One region of the Caloranaerobacter longqiensis genome, then DNA from elsewhere that is predicted to be linked to it. Evidence: riboswitches for the same ligand, from Rfam matches in the RefSeq annotation. Region 1 holds a riboswitch; the other holds the start of a gene.
What was found. A riboswitch is a leader RNA that binds a small molecule or an ion and turns the genes downstream of it on or off. The one in region 1 is predicted to bind FMN.
Positions count from the first base shown of each region.

Region 2: linked by a shared signal. The riboswitch ahead of ribD (bifunctional diaminohydroxyphosphoribosylaminopyrimidine deaminase/5-amino-6-(5-phosphoribosylamino)uracil reductase RibD) and the one ahead of AB4Y15_RS01925 (ECF transporter S component) in region 1 are both predicted to bind FMN.

Region 1 covers NZ_JBFWFX010000001.1:368,624-376,040, reverse strand. The annotation lists gene AB4Y15_RS01930 (amidohydrolase) at 1-908, shown strand, start outside; FMN riboswitch at 1,067-1,184, shown strand; gene AB4Y15_RS01925 (ECF transporter S component) at 1,281-1,883, shown strand; gene AB4Y15_RS01920 (pyridoxal phosphate-dependent aminotransferase) at 2,289-3,473, shown strand; gene tsaE (tRNA (adenosine(37)-N6)-threonylcarbamoyltransferase complex ATPase subunit type 1 TsaE) at 3,493-3,951, shown strand; gene tsaB (tRNA (adenosine(37)-N6)-threonylcarbamoyltransferase complex dimerization subunit type 1 TsaB) at 3,951-4,673, shown strand; gene rimI (ribosomal protein S18-alanine N-acetyltransferase) at 4,654-5,112, shown strand; gene AB4Y15_RS01900 (efflux RND transporter periplasmic adaptor subunit) at 5,415-6,671, shown strand; gene AB4Y15_RS01895 (ABC transporter ATP-binding protein) at 6,668-7,345, shown strand; gene AB4Y15_RS01890 (ABC transporter permease) at 7,383-7,417, shown strand, end outside.
Region 2 covers NZ_JBFWFX010000001.1:105,942-113,358, reverse strand. The annotation lists gene AB4Y15_RS00645 (CLC_0170 family protein) at 1-135, opposite strand, end outside; gene bioA (adenosylmethionine--8-amino-7-oxononanoate transaminase) at 226-1,572, opposite strand; gene bioD (dethiobiotin synthase) at 1,574-2,302, opposite strand; gene bioB (biotin synthase BioB) at 2,305-3,294, opposite strand; gene AB4Y15_RS00625 (biotin transporter BioY) at 3,312-3,875, opposite strand; FMN riboswitch at 4,055-4,172, shown strand; gene ribD (bifunctional diaminohydroxyphosphoribosylaminopyrimidine deaminase/5-amino-6-(5-phosphoribosylamino)uracil reductase RibD) at 4,261-5,367, shown strand; gene AB4Y15_RS00615 (riboflavin synthase) at 5,360-6,019, shown strand; gene AB4Y15_RS00610 (bifunctional 3,4-dihydroxy-2-butanone-4-phosphate synthase/GTP cyclohydrolase II) at 6,033-7,247, shown strand; gene ribH (6,7-dimethyl-8-ribityllumazine synthase) at 7,249-7,417, shown strand, end outside.

The DNA of each region.
Region 1 (7,417 bases):
ATTTGAGAGCTATTGATGGTATAAACCCTATGGATAGGACATTTAAAGAGGCATATGAAGGTGGCGTTACATGTGTAGCGACAGGTCCAGGTAGTGCCAATGTAGTTGGAGGACAATTTGCGGCTATAAAGACATATGGAGATAGAATAGATGATATGATTGTAAAAGAACCTTTAGCTATGAAAATAGCTTTTGGAGAAAATCCTAAGAGAGTTTATCATAGTCAAAAGAAATCTCCAATTACAAGAATGGCAACTGCAGCAAAACTTAGGGAAACACTTTTTAAAGCTAAAAGGTATGTTGAAAAATTAGAAAAAGCTAAAGAAGATGAATCAAAAATGCCTGAATTTGATATAAAAATGGAAGCTATGGCAAAGGTAATTAGAAAAGAAATACCACTTAAGGCTCATGCTCATAGAGCAGATGATATACTAACTGCCATAAGGATAGCTAAGGAATTTGATGTAGATATAACTTTAGACCATTGTACTGAAGGACACTTAATCGCAGAACATTTGGTAAAAGAAGGAAAATGCGCTATAGTTGGTCCAAGCTTAACCAATAGAAGTAAATTTGAGCTTAAAAACTTGACTTTTGAAACACCTGGTATATTACAGAAAGCTGGAGTTAAGGTTGCAATAATGACAGATTCACCGGTAATACCATTACAATATTTACCTCTTTGTGCTGGACTTGCTGTAAAAGCTGGTATGGATGAAATGGAGGCATTTAAAGCTATAACTATCAATGCTGCTGAAATATTAGGAATAGATGATAGAGTTGGAAGTATTGAAGTAGGCAAGGATGCTGATATCGTTATATTTGATGGCCATCCATTAAGAGATGTTGATTGTAAAGTATATGTAACAATAATTGATGGTAAGGTGGTTTATAAAAATAAAATTTAAAATTGAAAATGTAAAATGTAAAATTAGATGTAAGATACTTGGTACTGGTTGTTCGATGTTGGCTTTTTGTCAGTCGAATAACGAAAGGTTAATTTATTGTCTTGACAAAAGTAAGTAATAATGCGATAATGGAGTTAATAATAGAATATTTATTTTTTTCTAGTCTTCAGGGCAGGGTGAAATTCCCGACCGGCGGTATAGCCCGCGAGCTGCATTGCAGTTGACCTGGTGAAATTCCAGGGCCGACAGTTAAAGTCTGGATGGGAGAAGATTAGTATAGTTTTATGTATGTAAGCTCCTGAAGATTGTCTTCAGGAGCTTTTAATTTCCTAATCCTCTCCCATAAAACAAAAAAATAGATGGAGGGGTATCATGTTAACACTAAAAGAAAGATTTAACACTAGAATGCTTACCAAAATATCTGTTTTATCAGTACTTGCATTTCTTATTATGTATATTGAAGTACCTTTATGGTTTACACCAGAGTTTTTAAAGATTGATTTAAGTGATATACCTGCTTTAATAGGAGCTTTTGCATTAGGTCCTATAGCTGGAGTTATAATTGAGTTTGTTAAAAATATACTTCATCTTGTAATTAAAGGAACTTCGACCATGGGCGTTGGGGAGTTAGCAAATTTCTTAGTAGGAAGTGTATTAGTTTATACTGCAGGTTATATCTATTTTAAGAACAAAACGTTTAAAAATGCAATTTTAGGTATGATTATAGGCACTGTAATGATGACGCTTGTAGCTTCTTTATCAAATTATTATTTTTTAATACCGTTTTATGCAAAATTATTTGGTGCTCCGGTAGATGCTTTTGTTGAAATGGGTGCTAAAGTTAATAAATTTGTTGCTGATTACAAAACCTTTATCTTATTTGCAATAGTTCCTTTTAATTTATTAAAGGGAATAATTGTATCACTGATTACAATTGTATTGTATAAGAAAATATCACCAATCTTACACAGATAAGGAAATACGGGGACGGTTCTGTTGTATCCAACCGCCCCTGTTTTTTTTGTTATTTTATTGAAATCCATTACGGAAATTATATTTGAAATTATCATTAAAATTAATAGGAATATAATTTCCTATGGATTATAATAAAATCTTTTTAAATAAAAATTTTATAAGGTAGATTTTATTGAAATCCATTACGGAAATTATATTTGAAATTATCATTAAAATTAATAGGAATATAATTTCCTATGGATTATAATAAAATCTTTTTAAATAAAAATTTTATAAGGTAGATTTTATTGAAATCCATCACGGAAATTATATTTGAATTTATCTTCAATTTAATATGGAATATAATTTCCTATGGATTATAATAAAAATATAGTGATAAAGAACAATATAAAGGAGAGGAAATAGATGCTATCTAAAAGGTTAAACAATATAACTCCATCATTTACAATTGGTATAAGCAGTAAGATAAAAAAACTTAGAGAAGAAGGTTTAGATATAATTAATTTAAGCATTGGAGAACCAGATTTTTTTACTCCAGATAAAGCTAAAGAAGAAGCGATTAAAGCTATACATAATAACAAAACAAAATATGACTTGGTTTCAGGGTTGAATGAGCTGAAAAAAGTTATTCAAAACAAACTTTGGATTGAAAATGGAATTTATTATGAAGTTGATGAGATAGTGGTGTCTAGTGGAGCTAAACATTCTATAACTAATTCATTATTAGCTTTGTTGGATGAAGGGGACGAAGTGATTATACCTAAACCATATTGGGTAAGTTATCCTGAAATGGTTAAATTGGTAGGAGGGAAGCCCGTATTTGTAGAAACAGATAAATCTAATAATTTCAAAATTGCAGTTGAAGAATTGAAAGAAGCTGTAAGTCCAAAGACAAAGGCGATGATAATTTCTAATCCATCAAATCCAGTTGGAAGCATATACAGAGAAAAAGAGTTAATTCCAATAGTTGAATTTTGTTTAGAGAATAATATATATATAATTTCAGATGAAATATATGAAAAGATACGTTATATTGACGACTATAAGAGTATTGCTGCTATTTCTAATGAAGCTAAAGATATAACAATAACTATAAATGGATTTTCTAAATCAGCTTCTATGACTGGATGGAGAGTAGGATATTCAGCTTCTAATAGAGAAATAGCCAAAGCTATTTCTACTATACAAGGGCATTTAGTTTCTCATCCTTCAACAATATCACAATGGGCAGCATTTGGAGCATTATCTTATTGTGAAGAAGAAATAAAAGAGATGGTTAAGATTTATAAGAGTCGCAGAGATAGGGTAGTTTCAATGTTAAATAAAATAAAACCGTTATCATTTATTTATCCTGAAGGAGCTTTTTACTTGTTTATCGATATTTCTCAATTAAAGCAAAATATGGATTATGATGGAAGTTTCTCGGTTTATTTCGCAGATAGATTACTTGAAGAAAGTAAAGTGGCAGTTGTACCCGGTATAGCTTTTGGAATGGATGATTATATAAGGATTTCTTATGCATGTAGTACAGATGTGTTAACAGAAGGATTAAACAGAATTGCACAATTTATATATAAGATGAAAAAATGAATATAGGAAGGATGAAATCATGGTAAAAATAAAAACAAACAGTCCTGAAGAAACTTATTCTTTTGGATACAAATTAGGAAAACTTTTAAAGAGTGGGGATATTTTATGTTTAAATGGTGATTTAGGAGCGGGAAAAACAACATTAACACAGTCAATAGCTAAAGGACTTGATGTTAAAGACTATGTTACTAGCCCTACTTTTACATTGATTAATGAATATGAGGGAAGATATCCAGTATATCATTTTGATGTATATAGGATAGACGATATAGATGAGATGTATGATTTAGGATTTGAAGAATATATATATTCAGAAGGGATTACTATAATTGAATGGGCTAGTATAATAGAAGATATACTACCTTTAGAAAGATTAGATATTACTATAAAAAAAGGAAAAGAATTTAATGAAAGAGAAATAATAATAGAAGCTAAAGGAAAGCGATATGAAGAAATTGTTAAGGAGTTGATTAAATAGTGAAGGTACTTGCGGTAGATACGTCCAGTATTGTTGCAACTTGTGCTATACTTGATGAAGATAAATTGATTGGTGAGTATATATTAAATAATAAAAGAACTCATTCTCAGAAAATAATGCCTATAATAAAAGAAATTTTGGAAAACAGCGAATTAAAACCAGAGGATATAGATGTTTTTGCAGTATCAATCGGACCAGGTTCATTTACGGGTTTAAGAATTGGGGTAGCAACCATAAAGAGCTTAGCGCATGTTTTGAATAAGCCAGTTATTGGTATACCTACATTGGATGCTCTAGCATTTAATTTACCTTATTCTGATGGGATTATTGTACCAATGATGGATGCTAGAAGGGATAGAGTATTTACTGGAATTTACAAGTGGGAAAATGGTAACCTTTGTGTTATACAAAAACCAGATGCGATAGAGTTAGATGAACTTATGAATATTTTAAAAGAAAGAGATGAAAGTATTATCGTTAATGGAGATGGTACATTAGTTTACAGACAGAAAATAATTGAAGTTTTAGGCGATAGAGTATTTTTTGCACCAAAATCTGCAAATATGGCAAGAGCATCATCAGTTGCAGAATTAGCACTATCAAGGGCAAAAGAAGGAAAACTAGAAAACTTTTTTGATTTAGTTCCTGATTATCTCAGAAAGTCTCAAGCTCAGAGAGAATATGAAGAGAAAATTAAGTGTTGTGGTGAGAAAAATGAGTAAGATTATAATTAGAGAGATGACAGAAGAAGATATCGATGAAGTTCTTGATATAGAAAAAAAGTCATTTAAAACGCCTTGGTCAAGAGATGCTTTTGTAAAGGAAGTCAATGAAAATAGGCTTGCCAAGTATGTTGTAGCTTCTGTCCATGATAAAGTAATAGGGTATGGTGGCATTTGGCTTATTATCGATGAGGGACATATAACAAATATAGCTGTTCATCCTGATTTTAGAGGATTGGGAGTAGGAAAATTACTAGTAGAAGCTCTTATAGAGATTTGTAGAGAAAGAGGAATAAATAGGATGACTTTAGAGGTCAGAAAATCAAATGAGATAGCTAAGTCTTTATATAAAAAATACGGTTTTAAAGAGTGTGGTATAAGACCAGGTTATTATTCTGATACAAAAGAAGATGCAATAATAATGTGGAAGGAGATGTGAGTTCTATCGCATCTCAAATTTTTTATAATCCATAGGAAATTATAATAAAATCCCATATTTTAAAGATTTAATGTTGATTTTATTGAAACTTTGTCTGGCATGTTTACATGCCAGAGTCGTTGTAAACTACTTTAAATTGTGGATAAATTCAAATATAATTTCCGTTTATGGATATATGCAAAATCTACCTTATTTATTAATTTCATTAAATTTAATGTTTTGGCAGGAAATTGAATAATTTTGTAGAAGTAAGATAAGTAAAGAAAGTGATAGACATATTTAAATGGACAGGAGGTTTTTATATGGCAAAGAGGAAAAAGGTTTTAGCAATTTCTCTATTAGTGATTTTAGGAATAGCGATAATAGGAGTGGGAGCATACAAAGCGGCAAAGAAGGAAGATAGAAAAGGAATATTTGTAAAAGTAGTTGAAGTATCTAAGGAGGACATATCTTCAACAATAATTTCAGATGGTACTATAAAATCTAAAGTTAATAGAAATGTAGTAACAACACTTCCATATACAATAAAAGAAATACTAGTTAAGGAAGGGGATAGAGTATCTAAAGGGCAAATATTAGTAAAGCTTGATACAGAGGATATTGAATTTAATATAAAGACTGCAGAAATCAACTTGGAAATAGAAAAACAGATTTTAAAGGATATGCTTGAAGGCAAAGATACTTTTCAACTTGAGAAAAATTTAGAAAATGCAAAATTAAATTATGAAAATGCTCAAAAGAAATATCAGAATTCTGTTAAATTATATGAGGCAGGGGCGATAAGCAAAGCACAATTAGATGCTGACAAGTCAGCACTAACTGCAGCTAAGATTAGCTTTGAATTAGCTCAGAAACAGTTAGAAGATGCAAATAAAACTAGAAATATAGAAAGTCAAAAGAAGAGAGTTGAATTACAAGAATTAAATTTAAAAAAACAGAAAGAAGCTCTTAGTAAATCTATAATAAAAAGCCCAATAGACGGAGTTGTTGTTTATTCGGGTGCTAAACTTGGGATACCGGCTAATACAGCTTCACCTTTGTTTGTTATTGATGATATAAGTAACTTAGAAATAGAAGTAAATATTAGTGAATATGACGTAAATGATATAAAATTAGGGCAAGAAGTTAAAATAACTGGGGAGGCATTTAAAAATCAAGAATATAAAGGCAAAGTTTCATATATATCACCTATAGCAACTGAAATGAATACAGGAAGAGGTATTGAAACAAATGTAAAAGTAAAGATTGATATATTAAATCCTGATGAAAAAATAAAACCAGGGTTTTCAGCAGATGTTTCTATTAATACTGCAAACAAGAAAGATGCTTTAGTAGTTCCGTATGAAGCTCTATATCATAAAAAAGATGGAAGTATAGTCGTATTTAAAGTAGAAGCAGGTAAAGCAGTAGAAATTCCAGTTTTGATAGGCGTTGAAGGAGACTTAAAAGTAGAAATAATTTCTAAAGATTTAAAAGAAGGAGATCAAATAATACTAAATCCTACTGAAAAAATAAAGGATGGAATGGACGTTAGTATATTGAAAGGTGATAAGAAATGATTAAATTAGAGGGATTAACTAAGGTATATAAAATGGGAAATGTTTCTGTTACTGCACTAAAAGATATTAATCTTAATATTGAAAAAGAGGAATTTGTTGCTATTATGGGACCGTCAGGTTCTGGAAAATCGACTTTAATGAATATACTTGGGTGTTTAGATAAACCAACAAAAGGAAAGTATATACTGGACGGAGTAAGTATTCAAGGATTGAATGATGATGAATTAGCTGTGATAAGAAATAGAAAGATAGGTTTTGTATTTCAAGCATTTAATTTACTATCAAGAACAACTGCACTAAAAAATGTTGAACTTCCAATGATGTATGCAGGAGTTCCAGCAAAAGAAAGAAGAAAGAGAGCTATAGAACTGTTAGAAAAGGTTGGGCTTGGAGATAGAATAAATCACAAACCTAATGAAATGTCTGGAGGACAAAGACAGAGAGTTGCTATAGCTAGAGCTTTGGTTAATAATCCGGCAATAATATTGGCTGATGAGCCGACAGGTAACTTAGACACAAAATCTGGAGAAGAAATTATGGATATTTTTAAAAAACTTAATGAAGAAGGAGTAACGATAATTATTGTAACTCATGAACCAGATATAGCTCAGAAGGCTAAAAGAGTTGTTACATTTAGGGATGGGATGATTATAGAAGATAAGCAGATTAAATGAGCATTTATAATATGAGGACAGGAGAAGAGGTGAGAATATGAATTTCTTAGAAAGTATAAAGGTTGCACTTTC
Region 2 (7,417 bases), 260 kb from region 1:
TTTCATATTCCCCTTAGCTCTTAGATGCATTCCATCGACAAAATATGTAAATAAACCTATAAACACTATTAAAAAAACCATATATAAGCTACATATCTCTTTAAATTCATTTATTACTGACTTTATTAAATCCAAAATATCACCTCTTGTTTTCACATTTTTGCTAAATATAATATTTGCAATAATATATAATGTTATACAAAAAAAATCCTCATAAAATGAGGATTATAACCCAAAATACTCTTTAATAGATTTTCTTGCAACATTAACCATTAGTTCTATTTCTTCATCATTTATTACATAAGGGGGCATAAAATATATAACATTTCCTAGAGGCCTTAATAAAACTCCGTATTTTAAAGCTATTCTATAAATTTTATATCCAACTCTTTCTCTCCAGTCAAAACTCTCTTTTGTATCTTTATCTTTTACAAGTTCTATAGCCCCTATCATTCCGATTTTTCTAAATTCACCTACATACGGGATATCTAGCAAAAGCTCTTTAACCTTTTCATTAATAAGTTCTGATTTAATCTTATTTTTCTCTATAATACTTTCTTCTTCAAATATGTTTAATGTTTCACAAGCTACAGCACAACTTATCGGATTTCCCGTATAACTATGACTGTGCAGGAATGCTTTTAAAGTAGTATATTCATCATAAAATGCCTCGTATATCTTATCAGTCATAAGTGTAAGTGATAAAGGTAAATATCCAGCCGTTAATCCCTTCGATAAACACATAATATCTGGCGAAATACCTGCATGTTCACAAGCGAACATCTTCCCTGTTCTTCCAAATCCAACAGCTATTTCATCAGCTATAAGATGAATATCATACTCATCACATATTTTTCTAAGTTTTTTTAAATAAACAGGAGAATATATTTTCATTCCTGCAGCCCCTTGAACCATAGGTTCGATTACAACACCAGCTATTTCTTCATGATGTTTGACAATAGTTTTTTCCATATGTTCAAAACATTCCGCACTACAAGTTTCTCTAGATAAATTATATTTACACCTATAACAATCTGGTCCTTCAACTTTAAAAGTATTTAATAATAATGGTTTGTAAATCTTGCTATACAAATCTATATTACCAACAGATAAAGCTCCTAGAGTTTCTCCGTGATAAGCATTAGTTATAGCAGCAAATTTAGTCTTTTTAATCTTTCCTATTTGCTGAAAATACTGAAAACTTAATTTTAATGCTACTTCTATAGCAGATGAACCATTATCGGCAAAAAAGACTTTATTCAAACCTTCTGGAGTTATATTTACTATCCTTTCTGCTAATTCAATTGCAGGTTTGTGTGAGAAATTTGCAAAAATAACATGTTCTAATTTCTCAATTTGATTCTTAATAGCTTTATTTATCCTTTTATTATTATGTCCGAAAAGATTTACCCACCAAGATGATATAGCATCTAAATAGCGATTTCCTTCAATATCATATAAAAATACTCCTTCTCCCCTTTCTATAACTATAGGAGGGAAATCTTCATAATCTTTCATTTGAGAACAAGGATGCCATATGTACCTTAAATCTTTGATTTGCATTGAATTCATTTTAATACCCCTTTTCGTTAAATAAACTTAATATTCTATCTGCATCTATTTTCTTTTCAAATTCAGATTTTAAACTTTCAAAATTATTGCTATTAAAATCAAAATCCTTTATGTTATCTATTACTGCTAAGATTTCCTTTTTAGTTATATTTTTTATTGTTTCAATATTGTCCCTCTCATGTATTTTGCCTGTATATCTGTTTATAATAATTCCTTTAATATCTAAGCCTATACTTTCTGCAAATTTTACAGTTAAAACCGTATGATTTATTGTCCCTACATCTGCCCTCGAAACTATTATAATCGGAAGATTTAAATCTTTTATCAAATCATATATAAAGTACCTATTTTCTATTATAGGTACAATTATGCCACCACTACCTTCAGCGATTATGTATTCATATTTTTGTGATAATTTTCTATATGTATCTAATATCTTTTTTTTGCTAATCTCTATTCCCTCTATCTTTGCTGCAAGATGAGGAGATACTGGTATCTTTAGACAGTAAGGATTCATTAAATTTTCATCTTCTTCTAAATTACATACTTTTTTAACTAATACAGTATCACCTGAAATAAGTCTACCATTTTCGATAATACCACCGCTTTGCACGGCCTTAAAACTGCATGCATTTATTCCATTTTTTCTCAAAATATATACTAACCCTGCAGTAATAACAGATTTTCCTACATCAGTATCAGTTCCTACGATAAATAATCCTTTCCCCAATTTTAATACCCCTTTCCTATATCTAAACCTTCTTGTATTATCATTTTTTTATCTTCTTCAATATTGCTTCCTATTGTAGTTAAATAATCTCCTACTAATGCAGCATTTACTCCTGCTCTAAAACCTATATTTTGTTTGTTTTTTAAAGCCATTCTTCCACCAGCATATCTTATATAGCCATCTGGTATTATATATCTATACAGAGCCATTGTCTTTAGTATTTCAAAAGGCGACAGTATTTCTTTATTTTCTAAAGGTGTTCCCTTGATTGGACTTAATACATTTATTGGAATCGATTTTACTCCTAGATTTCTAATTTCAAATGCCATTTTTATTCTATCTTCTTTGCTTTCCCCCATACCTATTATCCCGCCACAACAGATTTTAAGCCCTGCTTTCATCGCATTTTTAATACTCTCTATTCTCTCTTCATATGAATGAGTTGTACAAATCTCTTTATAATATTCTCTGCTCGTTTCTATGTTATGATGATACATTGATACTCCCGCTTCTTTCAGCTTTAAAGCCTGTTCATAGCTTATAATTCCAAGAGAAGCACATAGTTTCAAACTAGTATCTTTAACCAATCTTCTATAAATATCTAATATTTTTTCAAAATCTTTACCTTTAATGCCTTTACCACTAGTTACAAGTGAAAATCTGTGAGCACCAGCTTTCTCCATTTCTTTTGCTCTTTTTAAAATCTTATCATAATCTAATAATCCGTATTCCATAACTCCAGTATTATAATAAACAGATTGAGCACAAAATTTACAATCTTCAGAACATCTTCCAGATTTTACGTTCATTATAGTACATAAATCAACTTTTCTACCTGCAAACTTTTCTCTTATTGCATTCGCACCTTTGAATAATATCTCTAATGTTTCAATATCTTTTTCATCTATATTAACAATTTCTACTGCTTCATCATAGTAAATCTGACCACCATTTAAAATTCTTTCAATAATGTTAGATATAATTTCTTTCATAACTTATTCCCCTTTTCTTATATTCTAGTTATATACCCTAATTTTTTCAAAATAGGTATTACCTTTACTGAAGTAAATGCTACTAAAGCACTAAGCAGTAAATCTGGCACTATATATAGAGCAAAACCTGCATATATAGCCTGTCCAAATGTCATAGTCTTTCCTAAATAGTAATTTACAATTAAATATAGATATGGAACTCCAATACCATAAACAATCATAAGTCCAGTAACTACGATTATAAAATATTTTATAAATGTAATCTCTTTAAGATTTTCTGTAAGCTTACCAATTACATATGCACATAATATGAATCCTATCAAATATCCAAAAGTAGGCTGAAAAATATAAGAAATACCTCCTCCTTTTGTAAATATAGGAACTCCTGCTAAACCTATTCCTACATATAGAAGTTGAGAAATTAAACCTAATCTCGAACCTAAAAGTGTACCAGCATAGGCACAAAAAAGAAATTGGAGCGTAAAAGGTACTATAGGAGTAGGAATTCTAATAAAAGCACCTATTGCCGTTAATGCTGCAAATAAAGACACTAAAATCATATTGCGTATTTTTATTCTCATGACTATGCCTCCTTTTCTTTAATGTATATAACTGTAAATATAATAATATAAACCAAAACATATTGTCAACCTTTTTATTTTTTATGGTTGACATTTTAATTTGATATAAATTAAAAAAACTTGATTTTAAAATCTAATAATGATATGCTTTATTTAAACAATTAAATATAAAGAATATATATTTCCTTCAGGGCAGGGTGAAATTCCCGACCGGCGGTATAGCCCGCGAGCCGCAATAGCGGTTGATCTGGTGAAATTCCAGAGCCGACAGTATAGTCTGGATGGGAGAAGGAAATGTTGCAAAATGTTCTATATTTTCTGAAATTTTATGCCCTGAAGTTAAAACTTCAGGGCTTTATTTTTTATGTATGGGGGGTGATTGATAATGGATATAAAATACATGAAAAGAGCATTAGAATTAGCAGAAAAAGGAGCTGGCTTTGTAAATCCTAATCCAATGGTAGGCTGCGTCATTGTTAAGAATGGCAGTATTATAGGTGAGGGCTATCATAAATACTTTGGCGGAAATCATGCAGAAGTTGAAGCTTTGAATTCAGTTGTTGAAAATCCAGAAAATTCAATCATGTATGTAACTTTAGAACCATGTTCTCATTTTGGAAAAACTCCTCCCTGTGTTAACAGAATAATAAACAGCGGTATTAAAAAAGTTATTATAGCAACATTAGATCCTAATCCTTTAGTTTCTGGTAAAGGTGTAGAGATACTTAAAAATAATGGAATTGAAGTAGAAATAGGAATACTAGAAAATGAAGCAAGAAAACTTAACGAAATCTTTATAAAATATATTACAACTAAAGTTCCTTTCTGCCTCATGAAAACTGCAATGACTCTAGATGGAAAAATAGCTACAAAGTTTTCTGATTCTAAATGGATTACTGGTAAAACTTCCAGGCAGTACGTTCATAAATTAAGGCACAGATACAGTGCCATAATGGTAGGAATAAATACAATCATAGTTGATAATCCTCAACTTACAGTAAGGTTAAAGAATTTTAAAGGGAAAAACCCTGTAAGAGTTATTGTAGACAGCAGGTGCAGAATACCTTTAGACGCAAAAGTAGTTAAAGATGTATCTAATGCAAGAACTATAGTAGCCACCACCGTTTTAGCTGATAAGAGCAAAACAAAAAAACTTAAAGAGCTAGGGGTAGAAGTCCTGACCACACCAACTATAAACGGCAGAGTGGACTTAAATTATCTTATGAAAAAGCTGGGTGAAATGGGTATAGACAGCATTCTTCTAGAAGGTGGAGGAACTCTCAATTACTCTGCTTTAAAATCTAATATAGTTGATAAAATAAACTTCTTTATAGCACCTAAAATAATCGGAGGTCATCTATCCAAAACTCCTGTTGACGGAGATGGTATTCCATTTGTAAAAGACTCTTTTTACATAGATAATATTACAATTCATAAGTTAGATGAAGATATTATGATAGAAGGATATATACGAAATAAAGAAGGTGATTAACTTGTTTACTGGTCTTGTTGAAGAGGTAGGTATAGTTAAATCGATTTTAAAAGGAACTAAATCTGTGAAAATAGTTATAAAAGCAAAGAAAGTATTAGAAGATATAAAGATTGGAGATAGTATTAGCACAAACGGAGTATGTTTAACTGTTACAGATTTTACTGATAATACATTCAGCGTAGATGTCATGCCTGAAACTATGAAAAGAAGCAATTTAAAAAATCTAGTGCCAGGAAGTAAAGTTAATTTAGAAAGAGCATTAAGATTAGGTGACAGATTAGGAGGACATTTGGTAAGTGGCCATATCGATGGAACAGGTAAAATACTGTCATTCGATAAAGAAGATAATGCAGTATGGGTTACTATAAAACCTCCTGAAGAATTGTTGAAATATATCATCTATAAAGGCTCTATCGCTATTGACGGGATTAGCTTAACAGTAGCTTACATTGATAATAAAGTATTTAAAGTATCTATAATCCCCCATACTAAAAAGGTTACAACGCTTATAGAAAAATCTTTAGGTGATGAAGTCAATCTAGAATGCGATATGATAGGAAAATATGTTGAAAAGCTATTAATTCACAATAAAAAGGAAGAGGATGACAAAGATATAGATATAAAGTTCTTAAAAGAACATGGATTTATATAAAGAGGTGATAAATTTGTTTAAATTCAATACTATAGAAGAAGCTATAGTAGATATAAAGCAGGGCAAAATGATTATCGTAGTAGATGATGAAAACAGAGAAAACGAAGGCGACCTCGTAATGGCTGCAGAAAAAGTTACACCAGAAGCAGTTAATTTCATGGCAAAATACGGCAGAGGTCTTATCTGCATGCCTATAATTTCTGAAAGACTTAAAGCACTTGATATACCTCAGATGGTCAGCGAAAATACTGACTCACATTCAACTGCCTTTACGATATCAATAGATGCTAAAGAAACTAAAACTGGTATTTCAGCTTTTGAAAGAGCTCTTACTATAAAAAAAGTTTTAGATAAAAACGCTAAACCTCAAGATTTTAAAAGACCAGGTCATGTATTCCCTCTCGAAGCAAGACAAGGTGGAGTTTTAAAAAGAGCTGGACATACGGAAGCTGCAGTAGACCTTGCAAGACTTGCTAATTTATATCCAGCAGGTGTAATTTGTGAAATTATGAATGATGACGGTAGTATGGCAAGACTTCCACAACTTATGGAATTTGCAAAAAAACATAATCTCAAAATAATTACTATAGCAGATTTAATAGCCTATAGAAGAAAAAACGAAATTTTAATAGAAAAAGTTGCAGAAGCTGATATGCCTACAAAATATGGAGAATTCAAAATAATTGGATACCAGAATAAATTAAACGACGAACATCATGTAGCTTTAGTAAAAGGCAATATAGCTGGAGATGAACCTGTACTTGTAAGAATTCATTCTGAATGCCTTACTGGTGATACTTTTGGTTCAATGAGATGCGACTGTGGAGAACAATTACAAGCTGCATTGAAAAAAATTAATGAAGAAGGCAAAGGTGTTTTAATATACTTACGTCAAGAGGGAAGAGGAATAGGTTTAATAAATAAGTTAAAGGCATATGTCCTCCAAGATAAAGGTATGGATACAGTAGAAGCCAATCTCGCTTTAGGTTTTCCCGAAGACTTGAGAGATTATACAGTCGGAGCACAGATACTTGTAGATTTAGGAGTTAAAAATATAAAACTCATGACAAACAATCCGAAAAAACTTTCTGGCTTATCAAGCTATGGACTTAAAATAGTTGAAAGAATACCTCTTGAAGTAAGCTATAATGAAAAAAATAAATATTATTTAAAAACTAAAAAGGAAAAGATGGGACACATATTAGAATTTTTAAAGGAGGAAGAATAACATGAAAATCTATGAAGGTAAATTAATTGCCCAAGATTTAAAGTTTGGAATTATAATAAGTAGGTTCAACGAATTTATAAGTAGTAAACTTCTTTCTGGCGCTTTAGACGGACTAAGAAGACATGGAGTAAATGAAGAAGATATTGAAGTAGCTTGGGTTCCTGGTTCTT